Regions from separate parts of the Nissabacter sp. SGAir0207 genome, predicted to be linked through region 1. Evidence: predicted binding sites of a transcription regulator. Region 1 holds the regulator's gene; the other holds the start of a gene.
What was found. Region 1 encodes CRP, which controls carbon source genes, mostly activating them, when cyclic AMP is high. Its sites were predicted from a motif close to ATGTGANNNNNNTCACAT; they were not measured.
Positions count from the first base shown of each region.

Region 2: C1N62_RS11260 (ABC-F family ATPase) is a predicted target of CRP. The motif match lies at 2,231-2,248, and genes of this name have one in related genera.

Region 1 covers NZ_CP028035.1:273,259-287,737, forward strand. Annotated here, with positions in the region: gene C1N62_RS01160 (YhfG family protein) at 103-273, shown strand; gene C1N62_RS01165 (putative adenosine monophosphate-protein transferase Fic) at 263-865, shown strand; gene C1N62_RS01170 (aminodeoxychorismate synthase component II) at 898-1,473, shown strand; gene C1N62_RS01175 (aspartate aminotransferase family protein) at 1,609-2,823, shown strand; gene C1N62_RS01180 (YccS/YhfK family putative transporter) at 2,832-4,949, opposite strand; gene crp (cAMP-activated global transcriptional regulator CRP) at 5,011-5,643, opposite strand; gene C1N62_RS01190 (OsmC family protein) at 5,973-6,380, shown strand; gene C1N62_RS01195 (phosphoribulokinase) at 6,410-7,279, opposite strand; gene C1N62_RS01200 (YheU family protein) at 7,400-7,639, opposite strand; gene C1N62_RS01205 (hydrolase) at 7,636-8,616, opposite strand; gene C1N62_RS01210 (ABC transporter ATP-binding protein) at 8,793-10,697, opposite strand; gene kefG (glutathione-regulated potassium-efflux system ancillary protein KefG) at 10,840-11,391, shown strand; gene kefB (glutathione-regulated potassium-efflux system protein KefB) at 11,392-13,203, shown strand; gene C1N62_RS01225 (YheV family putative zinc ribbon protein) at 13,373-13,576, shown strand; gene slyD (peptidylprolyl isomerase) at 13,671-14,249, shown strand; gene C1N62_RS01235 (protein SlyX) at 14,305-14,479, opposite strand, start outside.
Region 2 covers NZ_CP028035.1:2,548,238-2,562,716, reverse strand. Annotated here, with positions in the region: gene C1N62_RS11275 (GNAT family N-acetyltransferase) at 1-217, shown strand, start outside; gene C1N62_RS11270 (low temperature requirement protein A) at 295-849, shown strand; gene C1N62_RS11265 (nucleoside-specific channel-forming protein Tsx) at 1,239-2,108, shown strand; gene C1N62_RS11260 (ABC-F family ATPase) at 2,270-3,862, shown strand; gene C1N62_RS11255 (TIM-barrel domain-containing protein) at 3,929-6,292, opposite strand; gene C1N62_RS11250 (MFS transporter) at 6,308-7,609, opposite strand; gene C1N62_RS11245 (LacI family DNA-binding transcriptional regulator) at 7,903-8,976, shown strand; gene moeB (molybdopterin-synthase adenylyltransferase MoeB) at 8,980-9,735, opposite strand; gene moeA (molybdopterin molybdotransferase MoeA) at 9,738-10,982, opposite strand; gene C1N62_RS11230 (class II aldolase/adducin family protein) at 11,302-12,141, shown strand; gene fucR (L-fucose operon activator) at 12,303-13,031, shown strand; gene C1N62_RS11220 (dipeptide ABC transporter ATP-binding protein) at 13,418-14,479, shown strand, end outside.

The DNA.
Region 1 (14,479 bases):
GTCGCCCTGCGTCCCGAATGCCAATGTCTATACTTAGCCGCAGGCAGGCGAAACAGTGCCTGCCCTTACCGGACGCATTAACCGGCCAAAAGGAGGTCTACCGTGGCGAAAAAGATGACGCTCAGGCAAAAAGAGAAGCTGTTTGATCAGCGGAAAAATGCCAATTTTCAGGCAAGCACGGCCCTTGATGGCCACCAGATTAAGGCGGTCACGCTGCCCGCCGACGAGGCACTGGCGCGTCTGGAGGAAGTGAGGGCCAACTATGAACGATAAATTTGGCGATGGCGCCGATCCCTATCTCTATGCCAACTCCCAGGTACTGAAAAACAAGCTGGGCATCCGCAAGGCCGCCACCCTGCTGGAGGCGGAACTGGCGCTGACGCCACTGCGCGCCGCGACCATCCCGCTCGGGCCGCGCGAGTGCGGGCTACCGCACCTCTGCGCCATCCACCAGACGCTGTTCCAGGATCTCTATGAGTGGGCTGGCGAGTTGCGCGAAATGGATATCTATAAGCAGGATACCCGCTTCTGTCACTTCGCCTACATTGAGAAAGAGGGCAACGCGCTGATGCAGGCGCTGGAGGATGAGGAGTACCTGGCTGACCTGCCACGTGACAAACTGGTGGAGCGGCTGGCGTACTACTACTGCGAGTTGAACGTGCTGCACCCGTTCCGCGAGGGCAATGGCCGGGCGCAACGCATCTTCTTTGAACAATTAGTGATTCACGCCGGCTATGTCATTGACTGGTCGCGCGCGGATCATGAGGGCTGGGTAGCGGCCAATGAGAAGGCGGCGTTTGGCGATCTCAGCGATTTGACCGCCATTTTCAATAAAGTCGTGAGCGAACCCGGCGAAAATGAGTAGAATTGCCCGGTGATGTTCTGCCGGATCTGCCCATGCTGCTGTTGATCGATAACTACGACTCCTTCACCTATAACCTGTACCAATATTTCTGCCAGCTCGGCGCTGAGGTACAGGTTATCCGCAACGACCACATTGACCTGGATGGCATCGCCCGGCTGGCACCGGCGCAGTTGGTGATCTCGCCCGGCCCCTGCACGCCGGATGAGGCGGGCATTTCGCTGGCCGCCATCCGCCACTTTGCCGGTAAGCTGCCGATTCTGGGCGTCTGCCTTGGGCATCAGGCGATGGCCCAGAGCTTCGGCGCGCGCATTGTCCGCGCCCGGCAGGTGATGCATGGCAAGACCTCGCCCATCCGCCATGATGGCGAAGGGGTGTTCCAGTCGCTCAACCAGCCGTTGACCGTTACCCGCTACCACTCGCTGGTGATTGATCCACCGAGCCTGCCCGACTGCTTCCGCGTCACCGCCTGGACGGAGCGCGACGGCGCGCAGGATGAGATCATGGGCATCCGCCACCGCACGCTGCCGCTGGAGGGGGTGCAGTTCCACCCAGAGAGCATCCTGAGCGAACAGGGTTTGCAGCTGCTGGGCAACTTCCTCGCCCGCTGACGGCAACAATTTGCCGCCGCAGGCGATTTCCGGTTGCCTGTAAGTGATTTATTATGCATATTTCCTGATTATAATTTCATGGGCTGTGGCGGCATCGGGTCGTGGCGGCTGGTCTGATGGCAGAGGGAGAGCGGTATGACAGATAAATCAGCAGTGGGTCGTGACACGTTTGATCAGGTGATTTTGCCTGTTTATGCACCGGCACAGTTCATTCCGGTGAAGGGCAAGGGCAGCCGGGTCTGGGATCAGCAGGGCAAGGAGTATGTGGACTTCGCTGGCGGCATCGCGGTGACCGCGCTTGGCCACTGCCACCCGGCGCTGGTGGCGGCGCTGCACCAGCAGGGCGAAACGCTCTGGCACGTCAGCAACGTCTTCACCAATGAGCCGGCGCTGCGTCTGGCGCAGAAGCTGATTGACGCCACCTTCGCCGAGCGTGTCTTTTTCGCCAACTCCGGGGCAGAGGCTAACGAGGCCGCCTTCAAGCTGGCGCGCTACTACGCCTCCCACCGCCATAGCCCTTACAAGAGCAAAATCATCGCGTTCCACAATGCCTTCCACGGCCGCACGCTGTTTACCGTGTCGGTGGGCGGCCAGCCCAAGTACTCCGACGGCTTCGGCCCGAAACCGGCGGACATCGTCCATGTGCCTTACAACGATCTTGATGCGGTGAAAGCGGTCATTGACGACCACACTTGCGCCATCGTGGTGGAGCCGATTCAGGGCGAGGGCGGCGTGACACCCGCAGACGCTGCGTTCCTGCAAGGGTTGCGCGCGCTCTGTGACCAGCATCAGGCACTGCTGGTGTTTGATGAGGTGCAGAGTGGCATGGGCCGGAGCGGCCAGCTCTTCAGCTACATGCACTACGGCGTGACGCCGGACATCCTGACCACCGCCAAGGCGCTGGGGGGCGGTTTCCCGGTCAGCGCGATGCTGACCACCGAGGAGATCGCCTCGGCAATGACGGTCGGCACCCACGGCACCACCTACGGCGGCAACCCGCTGGCCTGCGCGGTGGCTGAGGCGGCATTGGATACCATCAACACCCCGCAGGTGTTGGCGGGCATTGAGGAGCGTCGCCAGCACTTCCTGAAGGCGCTGGAGGCGATCAACCAGAAGTATGCGATCTTCAAAGAGGTGCGCGGCATGGGGCTGTTGCTGGGCGCAGAGCTAAGCGAGCCGTACCAGAACAAGGCCCGCGATATACTGACGGCCGCGGCGGAGCAGGGGCTGATGATGCTCAACGCCGGGCCGAATGTGCTGCGTTTTGCGCCGTCGCTGGTGATCGAGTTTGATGACATCCATGAGGGCATGGCGCGGCTGGAGAAGGCCATCGCCACGCTGGCGGGTTAAATTCCCCTCTACTCTGAAGCCGCCTCCGGGCGGCTTTTTTGATCGCGCCTCACGCGGCGCGCCAGCCAGATGCCGTGGTGCGGGCGCTGTCGCCAGGCCAGGCTGGAGATGGTGTTCATCGCGCTGAGATGGGAGAGGATGCGGCGCAACGGGCGCTCCATCTCGGTCACTGGCATCTCCGGCGCGCTGTCCGGCGCACGGAACATCGGCCCTGACGAGGGGCTGCCGTCGGCCGGGCCGTCATACATCAGCCGCTGCTGGCAGCTCTGGAGCGCAATCTCACAGGTTTCCAAATACTCCTGCGCCAGCGCCGGGGTCAGCATGTAGTGATCGCGCGCCAGAATGGTCATCGCGTTCAGGTGCTCAACAATCGACTGGCTGTGCATCACCCAGAGCCGCATGTCAGTCAGGTAGTGGGAGTTGAAGCCCGGCTCCTGCATCGCCTGATTGAGGGCGGTGTAGAGGGTGTTGTGCGCCTGATTGGCCATGATGCGGGTATAGGCCAGCTTTGCCGGGTCTGGATCGGCGCTGAGCAGCAGGCGGATCGCCTCCTGATAGGCTTCCAGCGCCTGCCAGGCATTGTCGCGCAGCTTGCCACTCTGCCACTGCGGCCAGAGCCAGATGGTGCTGCCGAAGGCCAGCGCGCAGCCAATCAGCGTGTCTACCAGCCGTGGGATCAGGAAGTTGGCGCCATTTTGCGTCACCAGTTGCAGCGTATAGACCGCCGTGATGGTCAGCCCCACCATGCCCAGCCCGTAGTTATTGCGCAGCACCAGATAGGCGGCCAGCATGATTAACACCATCAGGCCCAGCATTGCGGCCTGCGGCAGTTGCAGGTGCAGTACACCGGCGGCCAGCACCAGCCCGGCTAACGTGCCGATGGCCCGGTGCTGGATGCGCACGCGGGTGGCGTTGTAGCCGTTCTGGATCACCAGCAGCGCGGTGAGCAGCACCCAATAGGGTTTCGGCAGGTCAAAGAACAGGCCAATCGAGCTGCCGAGCGCCAGCATCACGCCGACACGTGCGGCGTTGCGCAGTGACATCGAGCGCCAGGAGAGGTAGCGCTTCAGCGCTGGCCAGAAGGGCAGGCGGTTGCGGCTCTCCATCAGGTTGCGGCGATAGAGCGGCCGCTGGGTGTGCAGCAGGCGCGCGATGCGGCTGAAGTGGTAGTAGCAGAACTGGCCGACCGGATTATCAGGGTAGCGGTTGGCAATCTTCTCCAGCGCCGCCAGTTCGCCGCCCATCTCAAAGCGGGCGGAGCGGCGGTGGTAGAGCAGGTCATCGGCAATCATCCGCAGCCGCTTGGCGATCACCTCCGCATTGCGGCGGATAATTGCCTCTGCCTGGCTCTGCGCCACCAGTTTCTGCACCTCCTCTGGCTGGTGCAGGCTGACGGTAATGTGCTCCTGGAGATCGAGCGCTACCTGAAAGGCGCGGAACAGCCGCCGATAGTGCGGGTGGCGTTCGCCGGAGAGCATATGCAGTTGCTGGTAGACCTGCACAATCAAGTCCATCACCTTCTGCTGGCGTTTGAGCAGCGGGGGGAGGGCAGTGTCTGGATCCAGATGCTGGGTCAGCAGGCTGTACTTGGCCTCAACGTAGTCACCCAGTTCGCGGTAGAGCAGGCTGAGCGATTCACGCATCGGCTGCTCTTTCCACAGCCGGAACCAGCCCCAGGTAAACAGCCCATACCAGAGCGTGCCGAGCAGGAATAGCCCCGGCGCCTGCCAGAGCGGCGTGGTGCCAGCCATGCTGAGGGTAAAGATGGCCGCCACCAGCGTGCCGTTGAGCAGCCGGCCATGCAGCGGGCTGAGCTCGCCTGTCACGCCGAGCAGCAGCGCCAGCGCCAGCAAAATCAGCGGCAGCGGCCAGTGGGCGTAGAGCAAGAGCAGTTGCAGTATCAGGCTGCATCCGGCGAACAGCGTGCCGCCAATGGCCAGACGTTTTACATAGCGCCGATGGGGCGTGTCGAGACCGGCGATGTTGCAGCAGGCGGGCACCAGTGAGAAGAGCAAGCCGACCTGGAGCTGGCCGAACAGCAGCGCGATGGCCGCAGGCAGGCAGAGCACCAGCGTTTGCCGCAGGGCGTAGTTGACTTCAGGATGGTAAATAAGGCGGCGCCACATGTTCAATCAGGGAAGAACGGCGCAGTGCGGGGGGCCGCAGCTGCGCCGTGTTGATCCGGGATTAACGGGTGCCGTAGACGACAATCGTTTTGCCGTGGGCGGAGATCAGGTTCTGATCTTCCAGCATTTTCAGGATGCGGCCGACGGTTTCGCGGGAGCAACCCACGATTTGGCCAATCTCCTGGCGGGTAATCTTGATCTGCATACCATCGGGGTGGGTCATGGCATCAGGCTGTTTCGCCAGATTGAGCAGGGTCTGGGCGATACGGCCAGTCACATCCAGGAAGGCGAGGTTGCCCACCTTTTCGGAGGTAACTTGCAGGCGGCGCGCCATCTGGGAGGAGAGGCGCATCAGGATGTCCGGGTTGACCTGGATCAGCTGACGGAATTTCTTGTAGGAGATCTCCGCCACTTCACAAGCCGTTTTGGCGCGTACCCACGCGCTGCGCTCCTGGCCCTCTTCGAACAGGCCAAGCTCGCCGATGAAATCCCCTTGGTTGAGGTAGGAGAGGATCATCTCTTTGCCCTCTTCATCCTTGATCAGCACGGCGACCGAACCTTTCACGATGTAGTAGAGCGTTTCAGCCTTTTCACCCTGGTGAATCAGCGTACTTTTGGAAGGGTATTTATGAATATGGCAGTGAGACAGGAACCATTCGAGAGTAGGGTCTGTTTGCGGTTTGCCGAGAACCATTTGCTTTTATCCTCTGTTGTAATCGCTGCCCAAAATCACAGGGCTCAGAGTTCCCTGTACGGCGTTTTGAAAATACGCCTCTTTCAAGAGTATTAACTGTCTGATAATGCTGCAAGGCGGAGGCTGAAAAGTCGCCAAACGGCGGCCTCGTCGTTCCATTGAAAACCTGACCTTGCTCCATACAGAACATTTTGTTTCGGGTTTGTTTTATCACAGCCTGAACCGAGTGTCTTCTGTTGTCTCGCTTCAGCATGATGAAGATCGGCCCGATTGCCTGTTTGGCTGCGAGGGGTTAGGCTATTTTCAGAAAATAATCGGAGGGTGAGGCTATGCAGGCACGGGTAAAGTGGGTGGAAGGGCTGACGTTTCTGGGGGAGTCCGCGTCGGGTCACCAGATCTTGATGGATGGCAATGCCGGTGACAAGGCACCCAGCCCGATGGAGATGGTGCTGATGTCCGTGGGCGGCTGTAGCGCGATTGATGTGGTCTCCATCCTACAGAAGGCGCGGCAGGATGTGCGCGACTGTGAGGTGCGCCTGACCTCAGAGCGCCGCGACGAGGTGCCGCGCACCTTTACGCACATCAACCTGCACTTTGTGGTGAGCGGCAAGGGGCTGACGGAGAAGAGCGTGGAGCGCGCCGTCAACCTCTCGGCAGAGAAGTACTGCTCGGTGTCGCTGATGCTGGGCAAGGCCGCGTCAGTGACCCATAGCTTTGAGATTGTCAGCGTCGAGTGACGCCCAGGGGGGCGGCCCGCCGCCCCCGTTTACTTGATGATTTTCCCCTCCAGCAGCCGCTGCACCAGCGGTGCCATGATCAACTCCATCGCCAGCCCCATTTTGCCGCCCGGCACCACTAATGTATTGATATGGGAAATAAATGAGCCTTGCAGCATAGCTAGCAGATAGGGGAAATCGATCGCCCCCAGCCCGCGGAAATGGATCACCACCAGACTCTCATCCAGCGAGGGGATCGCCTTGGCGGCAAACGGGTTGGAGGTGTCCACCGTCGGCACGCGCTGGAAGTTGATATGGGTGCGGGAGAACTGCGGCGTGATGTAGTTGATGTAATCCTCCATCGACCGTACCACCGAGTCCATCACCGCCTCGCGCGAGTGGCCGCGCTCATTGGTGTCGCGGATCAGCTTCTGGATCCACTCCAGATTGACGATCGGCACCACGCCGACCAGCAGATCCACATGCCGCGCCACGTCGTGGTGCTCAGTCACTACCCCGCCATGCAGCCCCTCGTAGAACAGCACGTCGGTCTCCTCCGGCAGCGGGTGCCAGGGGGTGAAGGTGCCCGGCACCTGATTGTAGGGCACCGCCTCGTCATAGGTGTGCAGGTACTTGCGCGCCTGCCCGTTGCCCTCACGCCCATACTGGATGAAGGTCTGCTCCAGCAGGCCGAAGTCATTGGCCTCCGGGCCAAAGTAGCTGACGTGCCGGCCCAGGTCGCGCGCCTTGCGGATCGCCATGTCCATCTCTGGCCGGGTGTAGCGGTGGAAGCTGTCGCCCTCCACCTCGGCGGCGCGGATGTTCAGTTGCTGGAAGATTTTGCGGAACGCCAGGCTGGTGGTGGTGGTGCCGGCTCCGCTGGAGCCAGTGACGGCGATGACCGGGTGTTGGGCTGACATAGTTTCAAGACTCCGTGAGAGGTGATGCCTGCATACCGTGCAATCAGCATAATTAATTATAGAGTTACCATAATTATGCGAATGCGCCTAGGGGGCAGGCCCTCGGTCACTCAGCCTTGGTCACTCGGCCTGCTCGCCCCGATCGCCACGGAACTGGTTGCGCGGCATGATATTGACCGACTCATGCAGCTCCGACCATACCAGCACCACTTCACCACTTTTTAACTGGCGGCGTACATCTTCGACCTTCTGCTCCAGCGTCCGTTCATGTTCGCCGTAATCAGTGCCCTCGCGCAGGACAAACGCCTCAATCAGGTTGCTCAGGGTGTCGCTGTCGAGTTCTTTCCAGGGAATAATCATGCTTCAGGCTCCAGATAGGGGGACAGCCAGGCCGGGATACGGTGCTCCAGCCACATTTGCGGCCGCTTCAGGGTGCCGCTGACAAAACCGACATGGCCGCCATGCTCCGTCAACTGGTACTGGACGTTGGCAGGGAGCTGGCCGGCATCGGGGATCACCGCGTCGGTCATAAAGGGATCATCCTTGGCATGGATGATCAGCAAGGGGGTGGTGATGCGCGGCAGCAGCGGCATCGCGCTGCAACGGCGATAGTAGTCGAGCGCGTCGTCAAAACCGTGGGCGCGCGCGGTGATGGCGTCATCAAAGTCGCGTAGCCGCTTCAGGCCCTTTAGCTGCTGGAGGTTGACCGGCAGGGTATTCGGGTAGGCCTGAAGCTTGCGGGCGGCGTTGCGCTTGAGCTGCTCAAGCAAATAGCGTTGGTAAACGCGCGAGAAGCCCTGCTCCAGCCGCTGTGAGCAAGGCTCCAGCATCAGCGGTGCCGAAACCACCACCGCTGCGGCCAGCCGTGCGCGCTCGCCCTCCTCGCCCAGATAGCAGGCCAGCATATTGCCGCCGAGCGAGACGCCCACCGCCGCCGTCGGCGCCGGGCCGTGCTGCTCCTCCAGCCAGCGCAGGAAGAAGCGCGCATCCTCGGTTTCGCCGGAGTGGTAGATGCGTTGCAGGCGATTGGCCTCGCCGCTGCAGCCCCGGAAGTGCATCACCACGCCCAGCCAGCCGCGCTGCTGCCAGGCGTGGAGCAGGCCGTGGGCATAGGGGCTGTAGAAACTCCCCTCCAGCCCGTGGAACAGCACCACGCGCGGCTTGCCGACCGCCTGCTCGGGCGGCTCGCTCCAGGCCAGATCGACGAAATCGCCGTCCGGCAGTTCCAGCCGCTGCCAGTGCGGCTGGAGGAGCGCCTGCCGCCGGTAGAGGCGGGGCAGTAGCGTTTGCAGGTGCGGGTTACGCGCCCCGCGCATGGCCTGAAAAGTATCGTGCATGGCGGACATCGTTTTCTTCATGGGTCAGGATGGACAGTGGGGGTTATCACGCCGTCAGCGGCTGGGTGAAGATTATCATATCGCACAACGCCGGGGCGGGAAGTGCCCCGGCCAAAGGAACCGGATTTATTTCTCGCCATGCGCAACCGGGCGGGCCGGGGAGGCCCACCCGCACATCACTCGGCGCTGAACTGCTCAAGCTGCTCCTGGATCTCCAGCCACGCCATCTCGGCCTCTTCCAGCCCGGCCTTGGCCTGCGCCTGTTTTTGCAGGCAGGCGGTCAGGTCAGTCTTGCGGGCCGGATCGTAGAGCGCGGTGTCACCGAGCGTGGTTTCCGCTTCCGCCAACTGCGCGCTGTAGCTCTCCATCTGCTTCTCCAGTTGCTGCAACTTCTTGCGCAGTGGCTGAGTCTGGCTACGCAGTTCCGCCTCGCGCCGCTTCTGGTCTTTACGTGCCTGCGCGCTGTTGCTGCCCAACTCTTTGGCAGGTGCGTCCTGCTGGCTCTCCTGCTTTTGCAGGTCGCTCAGCCACTGCTGGTAATCCTCCAGATCGCCCTCGAAAGGCTCGACCTTGCCGTCGTGCACCAGATAGAGATCGTCCGTGGTGGAGCGCAACAGGTGACGGTCGTGCGAGACCACCACCAGCGCGCCCTCGAAGTCGATCAGCGCTTCGGTCAGCGCCTGACGCATGTCGAGATCCAGGTGGTTGGTCGGCTCATCGAGCAGCAGCAGGTTGGGGCGCTGCCAGACAATCAGTGCCAGCACCAGCCGCGCCTTTTCGCCGCCGGAGAAACGGGCGGTCTGCTCGGTCACTTTGTCGCCCTGGAAGCCAAAGCCGCCCAGATAGTCGCGCAGCTGTTGCTCCAGCTCGCGCGGCGCCAGCCGGCTCAGGTGCTGGAGCGGCGACTCGTCGGCGCGCAAAAACTCCAGCTGGTGCTGGGCGAAGTACCCCAGCTTGACGCCCTTCGCCAGACCAATCTCGCCCTGCTGCGGCGCGAGGGTGCCAGCCAGCAGCTTGATCAGCGTCGATTTGCCAGCGCCGTTGCGCCCCAGCAGGCCAATGCGCGAGCCGGGCACCAGATTCAGCTTGATGGCGTCGAGGATGGTGCGATCGCCATAGCCAGCGCTCACCTTCTCCATGCGCAGCAGCGGATCGGGCAGCGCCTCTGGCGCGCGGAAGCTGAAGTGGAACGGGTTATCGACGTGCGCCGGGGCGATCAGCTCCATCCGCTCGAGCATCTTGATGCGGCTCTGCGCCTGCTTGGCCTTGCTGGCCTTGGCACGGAAGCGATCGATATAGCTTTGCAGGTGGGCCACTTTCTCCTGTTGGCTCTGGTAGAGCGACTGCTGTTGCGCCAGTTTGGTGGCGCGCTGGCGCTCGAAGGAGGAGTAGTTGCCGGTGTACTCGTTCAGCGACTGCTGCTCAATGTGCAGGATTTTGTCGACGATCGGGTCGAGGAAGTCGCGATCGTGCGAGATCAGGATCAGCGTGCCGGGATAACCCTTCAACCACTTCTCCAGCCAGATCACCGCGTCCAGATCGAGGTGGTTAGTCGGCTCATCGAGCAGCAGCAGATCGGAGCGGCAGATCAGCGCCTGCGCCAGGTTAAGGCGCATCCGCCAGCCACCGGAGAAATCTTTCACCGGCTGCTGGAGCTGGCTCTGCGAGAAGCCAAGGCCGTGCAGCAAGCTGGAGGCGCGCGCCTGAATGGTCCAGGCCTGAATGGCGTCCAGCTTGCCGTGCACCAGCGCGATGGCGTTGCCGTCGTTGCGCGCGTCAGCGGCACGCAGATCGGTCTCCAACTGGCGGAACTCGCGGTCGCCGTCAATGACATACTCCAGCGCCGGCACATCCAGCGCTGGCGTCTCCTGGTTGACCCAGGCCAGCGCCCAGTTGCCGGGGAAATTGACGCTGCCAGCATCGGCGCTCATTTCACTTTTCAGCAACGAAAGCAGGGTAGATTTACCGCAGCCGTTCTTGCCCACCAGCCCAACTTTCTGGCCTGGGTTCACCGTCGCGGAGGTGTTATCCAGCAGGACTTGCGTACCGCGTCGTATTTGTAGCGAGGAGAAAACAATCATAAAGCGCCGTATGTTCAGAATATGTTAAATTGACGACAACTAAGATGGCCAAAACGTTAAGTCACCAGACGCCTGGCGTCCTTGAATCTTGCGGAGCATGGTAACGGAAAATCCGCACCCTGACGACGCTTTGGAGGGAATGATGTCGCCGCCGCCCAAGGTTTTGCTGTTGTATGCCCACCCTGAAGCCCAGGACTCGGTGGCCAACCGGAGGCTGCTCGCCTCTGCGGCCGGGTTGGAGCATGTCACCGTGCACGATCTCTACGCACACTATCCAGATTTCTTCATTGATATCCAATACGAGCAGCAGTTGCTGCGCGAGCATAGCGTCATTGTGTTTCAGCACCCTTTCTATACCTACAGCTGCCCGGCGCTGTTGAAGGAGTGGATGGATCGCGTGCTGGCGCGCGGTTTCGCCAGCGGCATCGGCGGCAACGCGCTGGCCGGCAAGTATTGGCGCACGGTGCTCACTACCGGCGAGCCGGAGGGCGCCTACGGCAAGCAGGGCTACAACCGCTACCCGATGGCGGAGATCCTGCGGCCGTTTGAGCTGACCGCCGCCATGTGCCGGATGCACTGGATGTCGCCAATGGTGATCTACTGGGCGCGCCGCCAGTCAACCGAGGTGATGGCCAGCCATGCCGACGCCTATCGCGACTGGTTGCGGACGCCGTTGCCACAGGGAGGAGGATGAATGGAAGCATCGAACATTTTAGGGGCGGCGCTGGTGTTCCTGTGCGCCGCCGTGGTGGCGGTGCCGATCGCCCAACGGCTGGGCCTCGGCGCGGTGCTCGGCTACCTGATCGCTGGCATCGCCATCGGCCCATGGGGCTTTGGCGTGATCCGCGACGTGCAGGAGATTTTGCACTTCTCCGAGCTGGGGGTAGTGTTCCTGATGTTCCTGATTGGGTTGGAGCTGAATCCGGCCAAGCTGTGGCAGTTGCGGCGCTCAATTTTTGGCGTCGGCGCCGGGCAGGTGGGGCTGACGGCGGCGGTGCTGTTCGCGCTGCTCTATCTGTCGGACTTCGCCTGGCAAGCGGCGGTGGTCGGCGGTATCGGTCTGGCGATGTCCTCGACGGCGATGGCGCTGCAACTGATGAAAGACAAAGGGATGAAGCGCAACGAGGGCGGCCAGCTCGGCTTCTCGGTGCTGCTGTTCCAGGATATGGCGGTGATCCCGGCGCTGGCGCTGATCCCGCTGCTGGCGGGCGTCGGCGGCGAGGCAGAGACGGACTGGGCCAAGATCGGCATGAAGATCGTGGCGTTCGGCGGCATGTTGATTGGCGGGCGCTATCTGCTGCGGCCGCTGCTGCGCTTTATCGTGGCGGCCGGGGTGCGGGAGATCTTCACCGCCGCCGCGCTGCTGACCGTGCTGGGCGCGGCGCTGTTTATGGACGCGCTCGGCTTCTCGATGGCGCTCGGCACCTTTATTGCTGGCGTGCTGCTGGCGGAGAGCGAATACCAGCATGAGCTGGAGATCGCCGTCGAGCCATTCAAGGGGCTGCTGCTCGGGCTGTTCTTTATTTCGGTCGGCATGGCGCTCAACCTCGGCGTGCTCTACACCAACCTGCTGATGGTGCTGGCGGGCGTGGCGACGCTGGTCTTTGTTAAGAGTGCCATTTTGTATGGGCTGGCGCGGCTGTTTGGCCTGCGCCGCTCGGTGCGCTTGCAGTTTGCTGGCGTGCTGAGTCAGGGCGGCGAGTTCGCCTTTGTGATCTTCTCTGCCGCCGCGGCGCAGCGGGTCATTACCCCTGACCAGCTGTCGCTGCTGCTGGTGGTGGTCACCATGTCGATGGTAACCACGCCGCTGCTAATGCAAGGCATCGACCGCCTGTTGGCGCGGCGCTACAACACCCCGGAGGAGGGGCATGAGGAGCACCACGTCGAGGATGACGAGCCACAGGTGATCGTGGTGGGCTTCGGCCGTTTCGGCCAGGTAATTGGTCGTTTGCTGATGGCCAACAAGGCGCGCATCACCGTGCTGGAGCGCGATATCAGCGTTGTCAGCCTGATGCGCAGCTACGGTTACCACGTCTACTATGGCGACGCGACGGAGTTGGAGCTGCTGCGTGCCGCCGGCGCGGAGCGGGCGCGTACCATCGTCATCACCTGCAATGAGCCGGAGGATACGATGGCGGTGGTGCGGCTCTGCCAGCAACACTTCCCCCATCTGGAGATTTTGGCGCGCGCGCGCGGCAGGGTGGAGGCGCATGAGCTGTTGCAGGCGGGCGTCGCCCACTTTTCCCGTGAGACCTTCTCCAGCGCACTGGAGCTGGGGCGCAAGGCGCTGACCACCCTCGGCATGCATCCGCATCAGGCCTACCGGGCGCAGCACCACTTCCGCCGGCTCGATATGCGGATGCTGCGCGAGCTGATGCCGCAACGGCAGGGCGACGTGGCGCAAAGTTCCCGCATCCGCGAGGCACGGCGTGAGCTGGAGGAGATCTTCGAGCGGGAGATGCACAACGAAAGCCGTCGGCTGGATGGCTGGGATGAGCATGAGTAGCCACACTGCGATTGAGGTGAGCGCCCATCCGTTCTAGACTGATAGAAAGCGCGAAGCGTCAGGCGTGAGCCTGGCGCTTTATTCATTGGAAAGATCCCTTTCCGGCCGTGGTTCATCCGGGTAGTGAAAACAGAGCGGATGGTGCGGTACTCATTCTGGAGTCAACAGCATGTCAGCAACACGTAAGCGTTTCATTGCCGGGGCCGTCTGCCCGCAGTGCAAGGCGCTGGATAGCCTGATGTTATGGCGCGAGGACCAGGTGGAAGTGGTGGAGTGCGTGAAGTGCGGCCACCACCAACGCCAGACGGAAGAGCAGGTCCAGCAGCATGTCCGCCCGCAGGAGCAGGTGATCGGCATTTTCCACCCGGAGTGACGCGGCGCGTTGCGTTTTTTTATGCTGATGCGTACAGAGCCGCAGATTTCCGCTACAATCTGCGCCAATTTGCTTTCCAACGGTAGGAGATATCATGAAAGTAGCAAAAGACTTGGTGGTCAGCCTGGCTTACCAGGTACGTACAGAAGACGGTGTATTGGTTGATGAGTCTCCGGTGAGTGCGCCGCTGGACTATCTGCATGGTCATGGCTCCCTGATCGCAGGTCTGGAAAAGGCGCTGGAAGGCCACGACGTGGGCGACCGCTTTGACGTGCACGTTGGCGCGAACGAAGCTTACGGCACCTATGACGAAAACCTGGTGCAGCGCGTACCGAAAGACGTCTTCATGGGCGTGGACGAACTGCAAGTTGGTATGCGCTTCATCGCGGATACCGATCAGGGCCAGGTACCGGTAGAGATCACCGAAGTGGAAGACGACCACGTGACCGTGGACGGCAACCATATGTTGGCGGGCCAGAACCTGAACTTCAACGTGGAAGTGGTTGCCATCCGTGAAGCCACCGCTGACGAACTGGCCCACGGCCACGTTCACGGCGAGCACGGCCACCATCACCATGAGCATGGCGACAGCTGCTGCGGCGGCCACGACCATGACCACGACCATGACCACGGTAAAGGTGGTTGCGGCACCGGCGGCTGCGGCTGCCACTAAGCCCAACCCTCGTGGTAAAAAGGCGGCCTTGGGCCGCCTTTTTTGCGCCCGTCGATCAGTAGTGCGGCGGTGGCGTCTCTTCAGATGGGTGGGCGACGGCGGAGGGCTGGGCAGCGCGCAGCTTATCGGTCAGCAGACGCAGGTGCTCACGCAGCTTGCTCAGTGCCATCTGGTGCTCAGTGACAATCAGGTTAAGCTCCTCAATCGTCACTTCCTGAAAGGCCAGGCGG
Region 2 (14,479 bases), 1.7 Mb from region 1:
GGTGGTGGTCGCACCCTTTGCGCGCGGGCAGCAACTGGGGCGTACGCTGATGGCGCAGGCGCTGGCGGCCTGTGCGCGCCACTGGCCGCAGGCGGCGGTGGTGCTCTCGGCGCAGGCCCACTTGCAGGCGTTCTACCGCGGTTTTGGCTTCTCGCCCTGCTCGGAAGTCTATGATGAGGATGGGATTCCCCATATCGACATGCGCCGAACTGTCTGAATTTCACGCAGGCACGATCTTTTGTCAAAAAAATCGGGTAACGTGGGCTTTCCCCCTGCTTGCTGGAGAGAACCGAGATGCCAAGAACGCTCTCCCGTTACCTGATGGTGGTCACCGCGCTGCTGGTGCTGGCCGCCTGGATGACCATCACCGCGCTGAGTGACCTGCCACCCAGCACGCCGGTGCTGCTGGCGGCGCTCTCCGCGCTGCTGGGGGCGCTGGCGATCTGGTGCCTCTACTATGCCGCGCTGGCACAGCCGGTGCGCCCGGCATGGCCGGGCAGCAGCGGCCACCTGACCCATGTGGTGATGATCATCGCCCTCTGCGCCTGGGCGGTGGGCAATGCGCGCGTCATCGCCTACCCGATGCAGGCCACCCACCTGCCGGCCGCCTGTGTGCTGGTTGGCGCGCCGCTGGCGTGGCTGGCGGCACTGATGCTGTGGCAGTACCGGCGCGGCCTGCGGGTGCCACGCCAGCACCTGATTGGGCTGCTGGCGCTGGCGCTGCTGCTGCCGGTAAGCGGCTATGCCGATCTACTGACCACCAATGGTCTGGCGACGCTGATCCTGCTGGCGGTGCTGCTGTGGGAGCCGCTGGCGCGCAGCCGTCGCGCCGCCTGGCGATCGCAATAGGGCGCGGCGATGCCCGCCCACTTCCTTACCTTTCCTGCCTAAAAAGCCAGCAAACGGACGCCACCGATTGCGTCTGGCTAAGTAAACGATTGCGCAGCCGCAAAAAAACAGTATCTTTACGTCCCGTTACAGATTGTGATCGTCCTCACGAAAAACATGTATCACTATGCAACTAAAATTGACATTTATTGACATAATCGCATATTAAGTGACACCTGATTATTGCCGGTAACAAGGTTTGGAGCGCCGCCCCTCATTACGGCTGCTCACCGACCGGCTGAGTGGCTTCTGATGACACACCTGAATGAGCAATAACGCTGCCGCATGTTGTGTGGTTCACCACATCCCCGTTTGGCAGGGAATCGCCCTTTAAAGCACTGGTAATGACAATGAATAAAACTCTTCTCGCCGCGGGCGCTCTGGCTGCCCTCTCTTACAGCGCCACCTCAATGGCGGATGACACACAGGGTGAGTACCTCTCCGACTGGTGGAAACAGAGCGTCAACGTGGTGGGCAGCTACCACACCCGCTTCGGGCCGCAGCTAAACAACGATCTCTATCTGGAGTATGAAGCCTTTGCCCACAAGGATTGGTTCGACTTCTACGGCTATGTGGACGTGCCGAAAGCCTTTGGCGTCGGCAATGGCAACGACGTCGGCATCTGGGACAAAAACGGCTCCCCGCTGTTCATGGAGATCGAGCCGCGCTTCTCCATCGACAAGCTGACCGGCACTGACCTGAGCTTCGGGCCGTTCAAAGAGTGGTACTTCGCCAACAACTACATCTTTGACATGGGGCCGGACAGCGACAACCGCCAGAACACCTGGTACATGGGTCTGGGCACCGACATCGACACCCACACCCCGCTGAACCTGTCACTGAACGTCTACGCCAAGTACCAGTGGGAGAACTACAGCGCCGCCAACGAAAACAGCTGGGATGGCTACCGCTTCAAGGTGAAGTACTTCCTGCCGCTGGGCGATGTCTGGGGTGGCCACGTTAGTTACATCGGCTTCACCAACTTTGACTGGGGCTCTGACCTGAACGAGAACGGCAACAAGGCGCGCACCAGCAACTCCATCGCCTCCAGCCACATTCTGGCGCTGAACTACGCGCACTGGCACTACTCCTTTGTGGCGCGTTACTTCCACAACGGCGGCCAATGGCAGGATGGCACCGAGCTGAACTTCGGCAAGGGCAACTTCGACGTCAAGTCCACCGGCTGGGGCTACTACGCGGTGATCGGCTACAGCTTCTGATCCCCGTCCCAGACGCGCAAACCCGGCCCCGGCCGGGTTTTTGCTTTTTTGGCTGGCTTTTTGCCCGTCTGGCTAAGTTTTGCGCAAAATCCTGCGCGATCCCGCCTGCCGGTTGTGGCATAATGCGCGCCTCATCACATTCCAAACCAAGAGCGAGCGTTGTGTTAAGTACTAACAACATCACCATGCAGTTCGGCAGCAAGCCGCTGTTCGAAAATATCTCCGTCAAGTTTGGCGGCGGCAACCGTTACGGTCTGATTGGCGCCAATGGCTGCGGCAAATCGACCTTCATGAAGATCCTCGGCGGGGATCTGACGCCGAGCGCGGGCAACGTCTTCCTCGACCCGAACGAACGTCTGGGCAAGCTGCGCCAGGATCAGTTCGCTTATGAAAACTACACCGTGCTGGACACCGTCATCATGGGCCACGTCGAACTGTGGCAGGTGAAAGAGGAGCGCGACCGCATCTACGCCCTGCCGGAGATGAGCGAAGAGGATGGCTACAAGGTGGCTGACCTCGAAGTGGCCTATGGCGAGATGGATGGCTACACCGCCGAGGCGCGCGCTGGCGAACTGCTGCTGGGCGTCGGTATCCCGGTGGAGCAGCACTACGGCCCGATGAGCGAGATCGCGCCGGGCTTCAAGCTGCGTGTGCTGCTGGCTCAGGCGCTCTTCTCCGACCCGGAGATCCTGCTGCTGGACGAACCGACCAACAACCTGGACATCGACACCATCCGTTGGCTGGAGCAGGTGCTCAACGAGCGCAACAGCACCATGATCATCATTTCGCACGACCGTCACTTCCTGAACATGGTCTGCACCCACATGGCCGATCTGGACTACGGCGAGCTGCGCGTCTATCCGGGCAACTACGACGAATACATGACCGCTGCCACGCAGGCGCGTGAGCGCCTGCTGGCCGACAACGCCAAGAAGAAGGCGCAGATTGCCGAGCTGCAATCCTTCGTCAGCCGCTTCAGCGCCAACGCCTCCAAATCCAAGCAGGCCACCTCGCGTGCGCGCCAGATCGACAAGATCCAGCTGGATGAGGTGAAAGCCTCCAGCCGCCAGAACCCGTATATCCGCTTCGACCAAGAGAAGAAGCTGTTCCGTAACGCGCTGGAAGTGCAGGAGCTGTCAAAAGGCTACGACGACGGCCTGCTGTTCAAGAAGCTGAACCTGATGGTGGAAGTGGGCGAGAAGGTTGCGGTGCTGGGTACCAACGGCATCGGTAAGACCACCCTGCTGAAGACGCTGGTGGGCGAAATTGAGCCAAACAACGGCACCGTGAAGTGGTCTGAGAATGCCTCCATCGGCTACTACGCGCAGGACCATGCCGAAGAGTTCGACTGCGACCTGACGGTCTTTGACTGGATGAGCCAGTGGAAATCCGAGAAGGAAGATGAGCAGGCGGTGCGCAGCATCCTCGGCCGTCTGCTGTTCGGTCAGGACGACATCAAGAAGAAGGTGAAGGTACTCTCCGGTGGCGAGAAGGGCCGTATGCTGTTCGGTAAGCTGATGATGCAGAAGCCCAACATTCTGGTGATGGACGAGCCGACCAACCACCTCGACATGGAGTCCATCGAGTCGCTGAACATGGCGCTGGAGATGTATGAAGGCACGCTGATCTTCGTCTCCCACGACCGCGAGTTCGTCAGCTCCCTCGCCAGCCGCATCCTGGAGATCACCCCGAACAAGGTGGTGGACTTCAGCGGCAACTACGAGGACTACCTGCGCAGTCAGGGCATCTACTGATCGGCCACGCCGAGCAGCCAGAAGTAAAAAAGCCGGGGATGCCCCGGCTTTTTTTATGCCTGTGTCTCAGCGCTGCCAGGTGTCGCCCTCGACGCCCTCCACCAGCAGGCGGCGGGTCTCGCCGGCCGGCAGGGTGAGGCGCAGCGCCTGCCAGGCTGGCTGGTAGTGGCCGCGGCGCTGGAAGCTGAGGCGGATCTCGGTGTCGGTGCAGGCCATCTCCCACGTCAGCCACAGCGCCTCATCCTGCTGGTAGCCCCATGACTCGCCATCATCCTCAAACAGGCTGCCGTGGCTGACGCCGTGGCCGCGCAGCGGGTAGAGGCGCAGCTCGCGCTGGTCATCGGCCTGCGCGTCAACGTGCGTGATGCGGCTACTGTGCGGCAGGGCACTGCCAGCGCGCGTCAGCAGCGGCAGGCGCTCCAGCGGCGCGTCGAGGGTGACCCACTGGCCACCGGCGTACCACTGGCCGGTGTAGTAGTCATACCAACCGCTCTGGTTGTCCGGCAGCCACAGGCGGCGCTGGCGCTCGCCCGGCTCCACCACGCTCGCCACCAGCAGGTCACGCCCCAGCAGGAACTCGTCGCACTCGGCGAAGGTCTGCGGATCGTGCTCATGGTCGAGGAAGGTGGGGCGCAGCAGCGGCTCATCCTCATCATGCGCCTGCCACAGCAGCGTGTAGAGGTAGGGCAGCAGCCGGTAGCGCAGCGCGATGGCGTCGCGGATCGCCGGGGTGACGGTCGGGTACATCCACGGCTCGTTGACCGTCTGGTCATCGTTCCAGGAGTGGATGGTGAAGCGCGGGTGCATCACGCCATTCTGTACCCAGCGCACAAACAGCTCGGCGTCCGGTTTGTCGCCGGAGAAGCCGCCGACGTCGTGGCCGACGTTGTACAGCCCGGACAGGCTCATCCCCAGCCCCATGCGGGTGTTGTAGCGCAGCGTCTCCCAATTGGTGCGGTTGTCGCCGCTCCAGGTCTGCACGTAGCGCTGCATCCCGGCACAACCGGAGCGCGAGATGAGGTAGGGGCGTTTCTCTGGCGCGAAGGCTTGCTGCGCTTCCATCGAGGCACGCATCATCAGCAGCGGCATCACCGGGCGGATGTGCTTGATGGCGATCTCGCGGCCAAAGCCGTGGCAGCGTGCCTCACCGTCCCACACCTCATACTCGTTGTTGTCATTCCAGGTGGAGTCGATCCCCTTCTCCAGCAACTGGGTGGTGACCCCCTGTTGCCACCACGCGATGGCCGCCGGGTTAGTGAAGTCGAGGTGCGATCCCTCGTCATCCCAGAAGCTGGAGCGCTCCGGGCAGGGCTGCTCGGAGTCGCGGATAAACAGCCCGCGCTCCGCCACCTCCTGGTAGCGCGGGTGATCCTGCAACAGGCAGGGTTTGATGTTCGCCGCCAGCTTCAGGCCTGCGTCATGGAAGGCGCGGCTCATCACCTCCGGCTGCGGCACCTTGTCGTAGTTCCAATTAAAGACGTAGCGCTTGTTGTTGATGGAGGTGTAGCCGGAGGAGAGCTGGAACGAGTCGCAGGGGATCGCCTGCTCGCGGCAGAGGCGGATAAAGTGCATCAGCTGCTGCTGGGCGTCCGGCGCGTCGGTGTAGTGCATGGTCGAGCCGCTGTAGCCGAGGCTCCATTTCGGGCCGAACAACGTCTTGCCGGTCAGGCGCACAAAGGCCTTGGTGACATCCAGCACGCGCGGGCCGAGGAACAGGTAGTAGTCGATGTCGCCCGCCTCCGCCTGCCAGCGGCGGTAGGGCAGGTGGTAGTTGTCCAGCTCATTCCCCAGATCGAGCCAGCAGCTGCTCAGGTTGTCATAGAACAGGCCGAAGCTGACGCCGGGGCGCTGGGTGATGGTGAACGGGATGTGCTTGTAGAGCGGGTCGGTGCTGGCGGCGTTGTAACCCATCGCGTCCAGGTTGCGCATCTCATAGCGCTTGCCGGTGCGCTGCAACGGCCCGGCCTTCTCGCCCAGCCCGTAGTAGCGCTCCTCCGGGTAGCGGCGCTGGTAGTGCGCCACGCCGTCGCCGTGGGCATTGAGCTGGTAGGCGCTGGTGGGGCGGTCGCTGGCCAGCGGCTGCCATGCGCCAGCCTCGTCGCGGTGGTGCCACTCCAGCCACAGCGGCTGGTGCACGGTAACGCGCAGGCGATCGGTGCTGACGCGCAGGCCGCCGTCGATCTCCTCCAGTTCAAAGCCGGGCAGGGTGAAGCCCGCCAGACTCTCGCGCGGCCGCCCCTCCCACGGCGTCTCCCCCTCTGGCGCGATACTCCAGGTGCGATCCAGCGCCAGCTGGTTGCGGCGTTTGAGCAGCACGCGGAACATGCCGCTCTCCAGCACATAGAGGCAGAGGCGGTGGCTGCCCTCCACGGCCAGTTCCACGTGGTGGGCGTCTGATGACAGCAGTGACCAATTCTTCAGGATTTTCATCATTCACATTCCATTTCAGGCACGCGCGGTGCGGCGTTCAGCAATAAAGGCAATCAGGAAAATCGCGCCAATCAGGTCGAAAAAGCCCATGGCGATAAACAGCGGGTTGAAGCCGATGCGGTCGGCGGTGACGCCAATCAGCAGTGAGAACAGGAAGCTGGCGATCCAGGCGGCGGAGCCGCGCATCCCGTTCACCGTCGCCATCTGGCCACGGTCGAAGGTCTCCACCACCAGCGCGCTCAACATGCAGGAGATGATCTGGTGGCCGAAGCCGCCAATCGAGATCAACGCGATGGCGATATAGGGGTCTTCCGTCAGGGCGACCAGCGCCAGCGCCACCATCATGCAGGCCCCGGTGACGGAACTGGCGACCACCGAGTTGATGCGGGTGCAGCCAAACAGCTTCACGTAGAGGCGGGTCAGGTAGCCGCTGGCGGCGCTGCCGAGGTCGGCGGCGAGGAACGGCAGCCAGGCAAACATGGCGATCTGTTTCAGATCCATGCCGCGCTCATTGGCGAGGTAGAGCGGCACCCAGAAGCTGAGCACGGCCCACGCCGGTTCCGCCATAAAGGCCGGGATAGCGATGCCGTAGAAGCGGCGGTTCTTCGCCACGTTGCGCAGCGCGGTCAGGAACGGCTGCTTGACCGGCGGCGGCTCGTTGTCCTGCTGGATGAAGGCCAGCTCATCCTTGCTCAGGTTGGGGTGGCGCTCCGGGTTGTGGTAGCAGAGCCACCACAGCAGCACCCACGCCAGCGCCAGGCCGCCAGTGAACATGAACGCGCCCTGCCAGCCGAAGGAGACGTGGGCAAAGTAGACGATGGGCGGGGCCAGCATCGCGCCGATGGAGAAGCCGACGCCCGCCCAGCCGGCGGCGATTGGCCGCTCACGTTTCGGGAACCACTCACCGATGGTTTTGGCGTTGGCCGGGGTGGCCGCCGCCTCCGCGCCGCCCATGAAGAAGCGCAGGATCGCCAGATGCAGCCAGCTACCGGCCCCGGCATGCAGGATGCAGATGATGGCCCACAGGGTGGCGCAGATCATGAAACCGAGCTTCAGGCCAATCACGTCAATCAACCAGCCGCACAGCGGTTGGAACAGGGTATAGGCGAGCTGGAAGGCGCCGACAATGTAGGAGTACTGCTCGGTGGTGATGCCGAGGCTGGTCTTCAGCTCGGGCGCCAGGATGCCGAGGGAGTTGCGGGTAATGTAGTTGATGGTAACGCCAAGCAGAAACAGCACCAGCACCCACCAGCGTAGGTGGCGGAAGGTGCGTTTCGCCTTCACGGCGGTGACATCCTGATTTATGCCATGACTCATGGGGGGTCTCCACGTAGCAATGATTCTCGGATTGGTATAACAACTTAATTTGGCAATCAGTGGTTTAACTTTTTGAATTTAATCTTTTTTATGTGATCTGACGCAGCATTGCCGGGGCAGGCTGTTCGACAAATCGAGACTAATTGAGTTATAAATCGACCAACAGCGGAATTTATGAAAGCTTTTTCACCGTTACGGTAAAAACCGGTTTACGCAGCGGGAAATGTCATAGGGAAAGCGCATTTTTCCACCGTGAAAATTTTTTCATTGGCCAAATGGGCAGAGATCACAAAATGGAGAAAAAGCTAAAAATCAGCCAGATCGCCGCCCAGACCGGGCTGTCCATCAGTACGGTGTCGCGGGTGCTGGCGGGCAAGGCCAACACCAGCGAGGCGGCGCGGCGGCAGGTGCTGGCCTGCGCGCAGCACAACGGGGTGTTGCAGGGGCTGGCGGCCGGGCGGCTGCTGCTCAACAGTTTGGTGGTGTTTGCGCCACAGCGTGCCTTCGACGAGCGATTGGATGTCTTCTACTACCGGGTGATTCAGGGCATCAGCAAGGCGCTGGCCCCCCATGAGGTACGGCTGCGCTACTGCGCGCTGGAGGAGCACGACAGCGACGCCAACCTGTTTTTGGCGAAGATGAGTGAGGCGGAGAGCGAGGCGGCGATCTTGATCGGCATTGACGATCCGCACATCCACGATTTGGCGGCGAACGTCGGCAAGCCCTGTGTGTTGGTCAACTGCCGTGACCAGAAGATGCGCCTGCCGGGCGTGGCACCCGATCACCAGCTGATTGGCGCGGGCGCGGCCAGCTACCTGTTTGAGCAGGGGCACCGGGCGGTGCTGAACCTGCTCTGCCTGCGGCGCTACACCATGGAGCTGCGGCTGGCGGGCATCCGTGACGCCTGGGCGACGCACAACCTGCCGTTTGACGAGGCGCGGCACCTGATCGCCGCGCAGGGCTTTAGCGCCCGCGAGAGCGAGCAGCTGATCGCCGACTATCTGGCGGCCACGCCGCGCGGCCAGTGGCCGAGCGCGCTGCTGGTGGGCGGGGATTTCATGGCCGCTGGCGCGGTCAGCGCGCTGCAAAAGGCCGGGCTGCGGGTGCCACAGGATATGTCAGTGATGAGCATTGATGGCTTTAATCTGGCGGCGATCCATGACGTGCCGCTCACCTCGCTGCACGTGCCGCGTGATGAGCTGGGGGAGGAGGCGGTGCACATCCTGCAACAGCGGCTGATCCGCCCACAGGCACCGGTGGGCAACTGGCTGTTCGGCGGCACGCTGGCGGTGCGCGAGTCGGTGCGCCGGGTGCGTCTGCACCCCGGCCACAGCCCGGTGAAGGATGCCGGGCTGTATGATGAGTGACGGCTAGTGGCCGCCGCACACCTCGCACTGCGGGTTTTTCAGCAGTTTCAGGCTGCGGAACTGGAGGGTCATCGCATCAAACAGCAGCACCCGGTGGGTCGCTGGTTCGCCGTAGCGCGTCAGCACCTTGATCGCCTCCATCGCCTGCAAGCTGCCAACGGTGCCGACCAGCGGGGCCATTACCCCGGCCTCGACGCAGGTCAGGGCGTTCTCGCCGAACAGGCGGCTCAAGCAGCGATAGCACGGCTCATCTTCGTGCCAGGTGAAGACGCTGAGCTGCCCCTCCATGCGGATCGCCGCGCCTGAGACCAGCGGCGTGCGCGTGGCGAAGCAGGCGCGGTTGAGCTGGTTGCGGGTGGCGACGTTGTCGCTGCAATCGAGCACCACGTCAGCCGCCGCCACCTCTGCCGCCAGCGCCTCCTCCTCGAGGAGCTGGTTCAGGGTGCGGATACGCACATGCGGGTTGATGGCCGCCAGCGCCAGCGCCGCCGACTCCACCTTCGCCATGCCAAGGCGCGCGTCGCTGTGCAGCGTCTGGCGCTGCAAATTGGAGAGCGACACGGTATCGAAATCGACCAGCGTCAGCATACCGATGCCCGCCGCCGCCAGATATTGCGCCGCCGCGCAGCCAAGGCCGCCGAGGCCAATCACCAGCGCGTGGCTGGCCTTCAGCGCCTCCTGGCCGTCAAAGTCAAAGCCGCGCAGCACAATTTGCCGATTGTAGCGCAGCGTCTCCTCGTCGCTCAGTTCCGGGTGCATGGTCAGCCCCCCAGCAGGGCGTTGAAGAACTGGATGGTGACGGTCTCGCCCTCCGCCACTGACCCGCGTTCGCGCTCCAGCACGATAAAGCAGTTGGCCTGGCTGAAGGAGCTAAAGATGTGCGACCCCTGATGGCCGGTGGTGCGCACCGCCAGTTCACCCTGCTCGTTGGTGAAGGCGATGCCGCGCTGGAAGTCGAGTCGGCCCGGCTGCTTCTTCAGCCCGCTGGCGGCGACGGCTTTGAGCATCGGCGGCAGTTGCCAGTCACGGTGACCGGCCAGCCGGGCGATCAGCGGCTGCACCAACTGGTAGAAGGTGAGGGCGGCGGAGACCGGGTTGCCCGGCAGGCCGCAGAACCACGACTGGCTGAGGCGGCCAAAGGCGAAGGGCTTGCCCGGCTTGATCGCCAGCTTCCAGAAGCTGATTTCGCCCAACTCTTCCAGCATGGTTTTGGTGTAGTCCGCCTCGCCCACCGAGACGCCGCCGCTGCTGATCACCAGATCCGCCGCCGCGTCCGCCTGCTGGAACGCCTTGCGCAGCGCCTGCGGGTCATCCGGGATGATGCCGAGGTCAACCACCCGGCAGCCGAGCTGCTCCAGCATCAGCCGCACGCCGAAGCGGTTGGTGTCATAGATCTGGCCCGGCTGCAACGGCGTGCCGACCGGTTGCAGTTCGTCACCGGTGGAGAAGACCGCCACCGTCAGTGGCTCATAGACCGCCACGTCCGTGACGCCCAGCGACGCCAGCAGCGGCAGTTCCGCCGCGCCCAGCCGTCGGCCGACCGGCAGCACCGTCGCGCCCTGTGCAATGTCCTCACCGGCGCGGCGGATGTTCTGCCCGGCCTTCACCGGCGCGGTGAAGCGCACGCCCTGATCCGTCACCTCGCTCTCCTCCTGCATCACCACCGCCTCGCAGCCCGGCGGCACCGGCGCGCCGGTCATGATGCGGATGCAGTGGCCCGCTGGCCACTCGCCGTCAAAGGGCGCGCCAGCGAACGCCTTGCCCGCCACTGGCAGCGGCTGGCCGCTGGCGGCCTCCTCCACGCGCACGGCGTAGCCATCCATCGCGGAGTTGTCGAACGGCGGCACCTGCACCGGTGAGGTCACTTCGGCGGCGGTGATGTGGCCAGCGGCACTGGCCAGCGGGATGCGGGTGGCGATGCGCTGGCAACTGACCTGCGCGAGCATCTTCTCCAGCGCGTCATCCAACGACAGCAAACCGGCAAGGTGGGGGTGTTGTGGGGTCATCAATTACTCCGTTGTACGGCGGCCGCGCCGGGAGGGCAGGCGGCAAAAAATCGGGGGAATCTGCCCATTATGGCAGAGAACGCCGGGCTGACCAATCTGGCCGGTCACCCCGTTTTGCCCGGCGGCCAGAGAAAGCGGGCAGCGGCGCGCGGCGAAATCGGCGGCCCGCGGGGCGAAATCCTGTGATTTTGGTCACAAAGCACGGGGGAAAGCGGCGAACTGGCGCGGCAGGGGTGCCAGCGGCGCGGCAGCGGCATAGCATAGCCCTATTGACGCCGCCCCCGGCGGCCCCCAGCCACAAACCAAAGAGAGTACAGCGATGAGTCAATCTGATTGGTCAATTTCCCCCCCGTTACCGACGCTGGAGTTCCACTGGGAAGAGGGCAAAGACCCGCAGACCCCGCAGGAGGTAAATCAGTTTTTCTACAGCGACGCGCTTCAGGTGATCAAACAGCGGATGGTCGCCATTGGCCAGCGCATGTGGCAGAAAGACTACGTGGATGGCAACGGCGGCAACATCTCGGTGCGCGTCGGCGACAACCTGGTGCTCTGCACCCCCACGCTGATCAGCAAGGGCTTCATGACGCCGGATGACATGTGTCTGGTGGACATGGCGGGCCGCCAGAAGGCGGGCAAACGCCCCTCCACCAGCGAGATCAAGACCCACCTCGGCATCATGAGCCGCGTACCAGCCGCCAAGTCCTGCGTCCATGCCCATCCGGTGCACGCCAACGCCTTTGTCATCACTGGCAGCGTGCCGCCGACCGGCATCATGCCAGAGCCGGACATCTTCTTTGGCGAAGTGGTGCAGGCGAAGTACGCCACGCCCGGCACGCCGGAGAACGCCGACAACGTTGGCTCGGTGTCGCCAGACCACCAGTGCATCTTCATGGAGAACCACGGCGTGATCGTCTGGGGCAACCATGTGGAGGATGCCTACTGGAAGCTGGAGAACGTGGACTCCTACTGCCGCATCCTGCTGCTGGCGACCCAGCTCAACCTGCCGATCCAGCAGGTCAACGCCGCCTCGATGCATGACTTTATCGCCCTGCGCAAAAAGCTCGGGATGCCGGACAACCGCGACCAGCGCGGCACAGACACCCTGTTCAACGCGCGCGAGTTTGCTGGCAAGCCGCTGAAATCCCACCCGGACGCCTGATCTGCCCATGCCCCGCCTGCCGGGGCATTTTCCTGCCACCTGCCTGATGTTGCCCGGCAAAACCGTGATCCCCATTCCATAATTCCGTTCCGATCCCCAAATTGTCATGCGCCACAGAGTATGCTGCCGGAGTCATTGCCGACGTGGAGATTGACCGGAGCATGAAAAACACCCGCCATGAAGCACTGCTGAAATTGATCGCCGAACAGGATGTGATGAGCGTAAACCAGCTCTCCGAACAGCTGAGCGTCTGCCGGGAGACGATCCGCCGGGATTTGAGCGAGTTGCAGGAGCAGGGGCTGATCCTGCGCCGCCACGGCAAGGCCAAGCGCATCATCCAGCAGGATGACATTGGCATCCCCTTCACCCGCCGGGTGAAAAGCCACCTCCATGACAAGGATGATATCACCCGCCAGGCGCTGGCCTATATTGAGGCTGGCATGGTGCTGGCGCTGGATGCCAGTACCACCTGCTGGCACCTGGCGCGCAAGCTGCCAGATGTGCCGCTGACGGTGCTGACCAACAGCGCCCGCGTGGTGCGCGAGCTGGAGCGCCGCCAGTATGTCAGCGTGGTCTGCACCGGCGGCGAGCTGCTGCGCAAGGAGGAGGTCTACCGCAGCCCGGCGCTGCTGTCGCTCATCAAGCACTATGAGATTGACCTGTTCATGTTCTCCTGCGAGGGGCTGGACAAGCAGGGCACGCTGTGGGACTCCAACGACCACAATGCCGAGTTCAAGGCGATGCTGGTGAAGCGGGCGGCGCAGTCGCTGCTGCTGATGGACAAGAGCAAGCTGTGGCGGCAGGGCGTGGCACGCATCTGCGCCTTGCCAGAGGTGGACATCATCATCAGCAACCGCGAGCTGTCGCTGCCGCAGGCAAGCTGCGCCTGATCCCCGCCGCGCCGCTTCCCCGCTGGCGCGCGCTATTTCCCTGAATAACTTGCGTAAATATCCGCATAACGCCGGCTAAGTTTCTGCTTTACTTAGCCGGCGCGGCTAAATATAGTCAAAAAAAAGCAGTCCCAGCCATTCAGTGCCACACTGATTTATATGACGATCATTCCGCCTACGGATTGGTCGCGCTGGCTAAGCCACGAAAACACTGTGTCAGGACGCGCCAGAACGTGCGCGTTTTTTATGGATTGAGTGATTAACAGGGTGCAGGGCCTCATGCAGAGATCAATGATGACCGTTCATGACGGGCTGGCCGCACGGGCCATCTCCCCCTCCGGCCGGGCAGGGCGGCCACCGGCCGCGCCGGTGGCGGGGGCGATGCGTTGAACGGCGGAAGTAAACCGGTAAACGCCGCCCACGCCTCGTTGGCTGCCACGCTGCCAGAGGATCAGGTGCTGGCGGTGCGCGATCTCAGCGTCAGCTTCCGCACCGGTCGCCAGCCGGTGCAGGCGGTCAGCCAGCTCAGCTTTGATGTGCGGCGCGGCGAGACGCTGGCGATTGTTGGCGAGTCCGGCTCCGGCAAGTCCGTCACCTCGCTGGCGCTGATGCGGCTGGTGGAGCAGGGCGGCGGCGTGATTGACCAAGGGCAACTGCTGTTCCGCCGTCGGCGCGGGCAGGTGCTCGATCTGGCGCAGGCCGCCCCCGGCACGCTGCGCAGCCTGCGTGGCGCTGACATGGCGATGATCTTTCAGGAGCCGATGACCTCCCTCAACCCGGTGTTCACCGTCGGCGAGCAGATTGCCGAGTCCATCCGCCTGCATCAGGGCCGGGATCACCGGGGGGCGCGGCAGGAGGCGCTGCGGATGCTCGATCAGGTGCGCATCCCTGAGGCGCGCAACATCCTGGATCGCTACCCGCACCAACTCTCCGGCGGGATGCGCCAGCGGGTGATGATCGCGATGGCGCTCTCCTGCAAGCCAGCGCTGCTGATCGCCGACGAGCCAACCACCGCGCTGGATGTCACCATTCAGGCGCAGATTCTGCAACTGATCCGCGTGCTGCAACAGGAGTTGCACATGGGGGTGATCTTCATCACCCATGACATGGGCGTGGTGGCGGAGGTGGCCGACCGGGTGCTGGTGATGCACCGCGGCCAGAGCGTCGAGCAGAGTGACGTCAACAGCCTGTTTGCCGCGCCGCGCCACCCCTACACCCGCTCGCTGCTGGCGGCGGTGCCGAAGCTGGGGGCGATGCGTGGCCGCACCTTCCCGGCGCGCTTTGACCTGCTGAACGCCGAGGGCCGCCCCGGCGACCAGTTCGCCCTGCCACAGGACACGGTGCCCGCGCGGGCGCAGCCGGTGTTGCAGGTTAAGGATCTGGTGACGCGCTTTGACATCCGCAGTGGCCTGCTCAACCGCGTCACCCGCCGGGTGCACGCGGTGGAG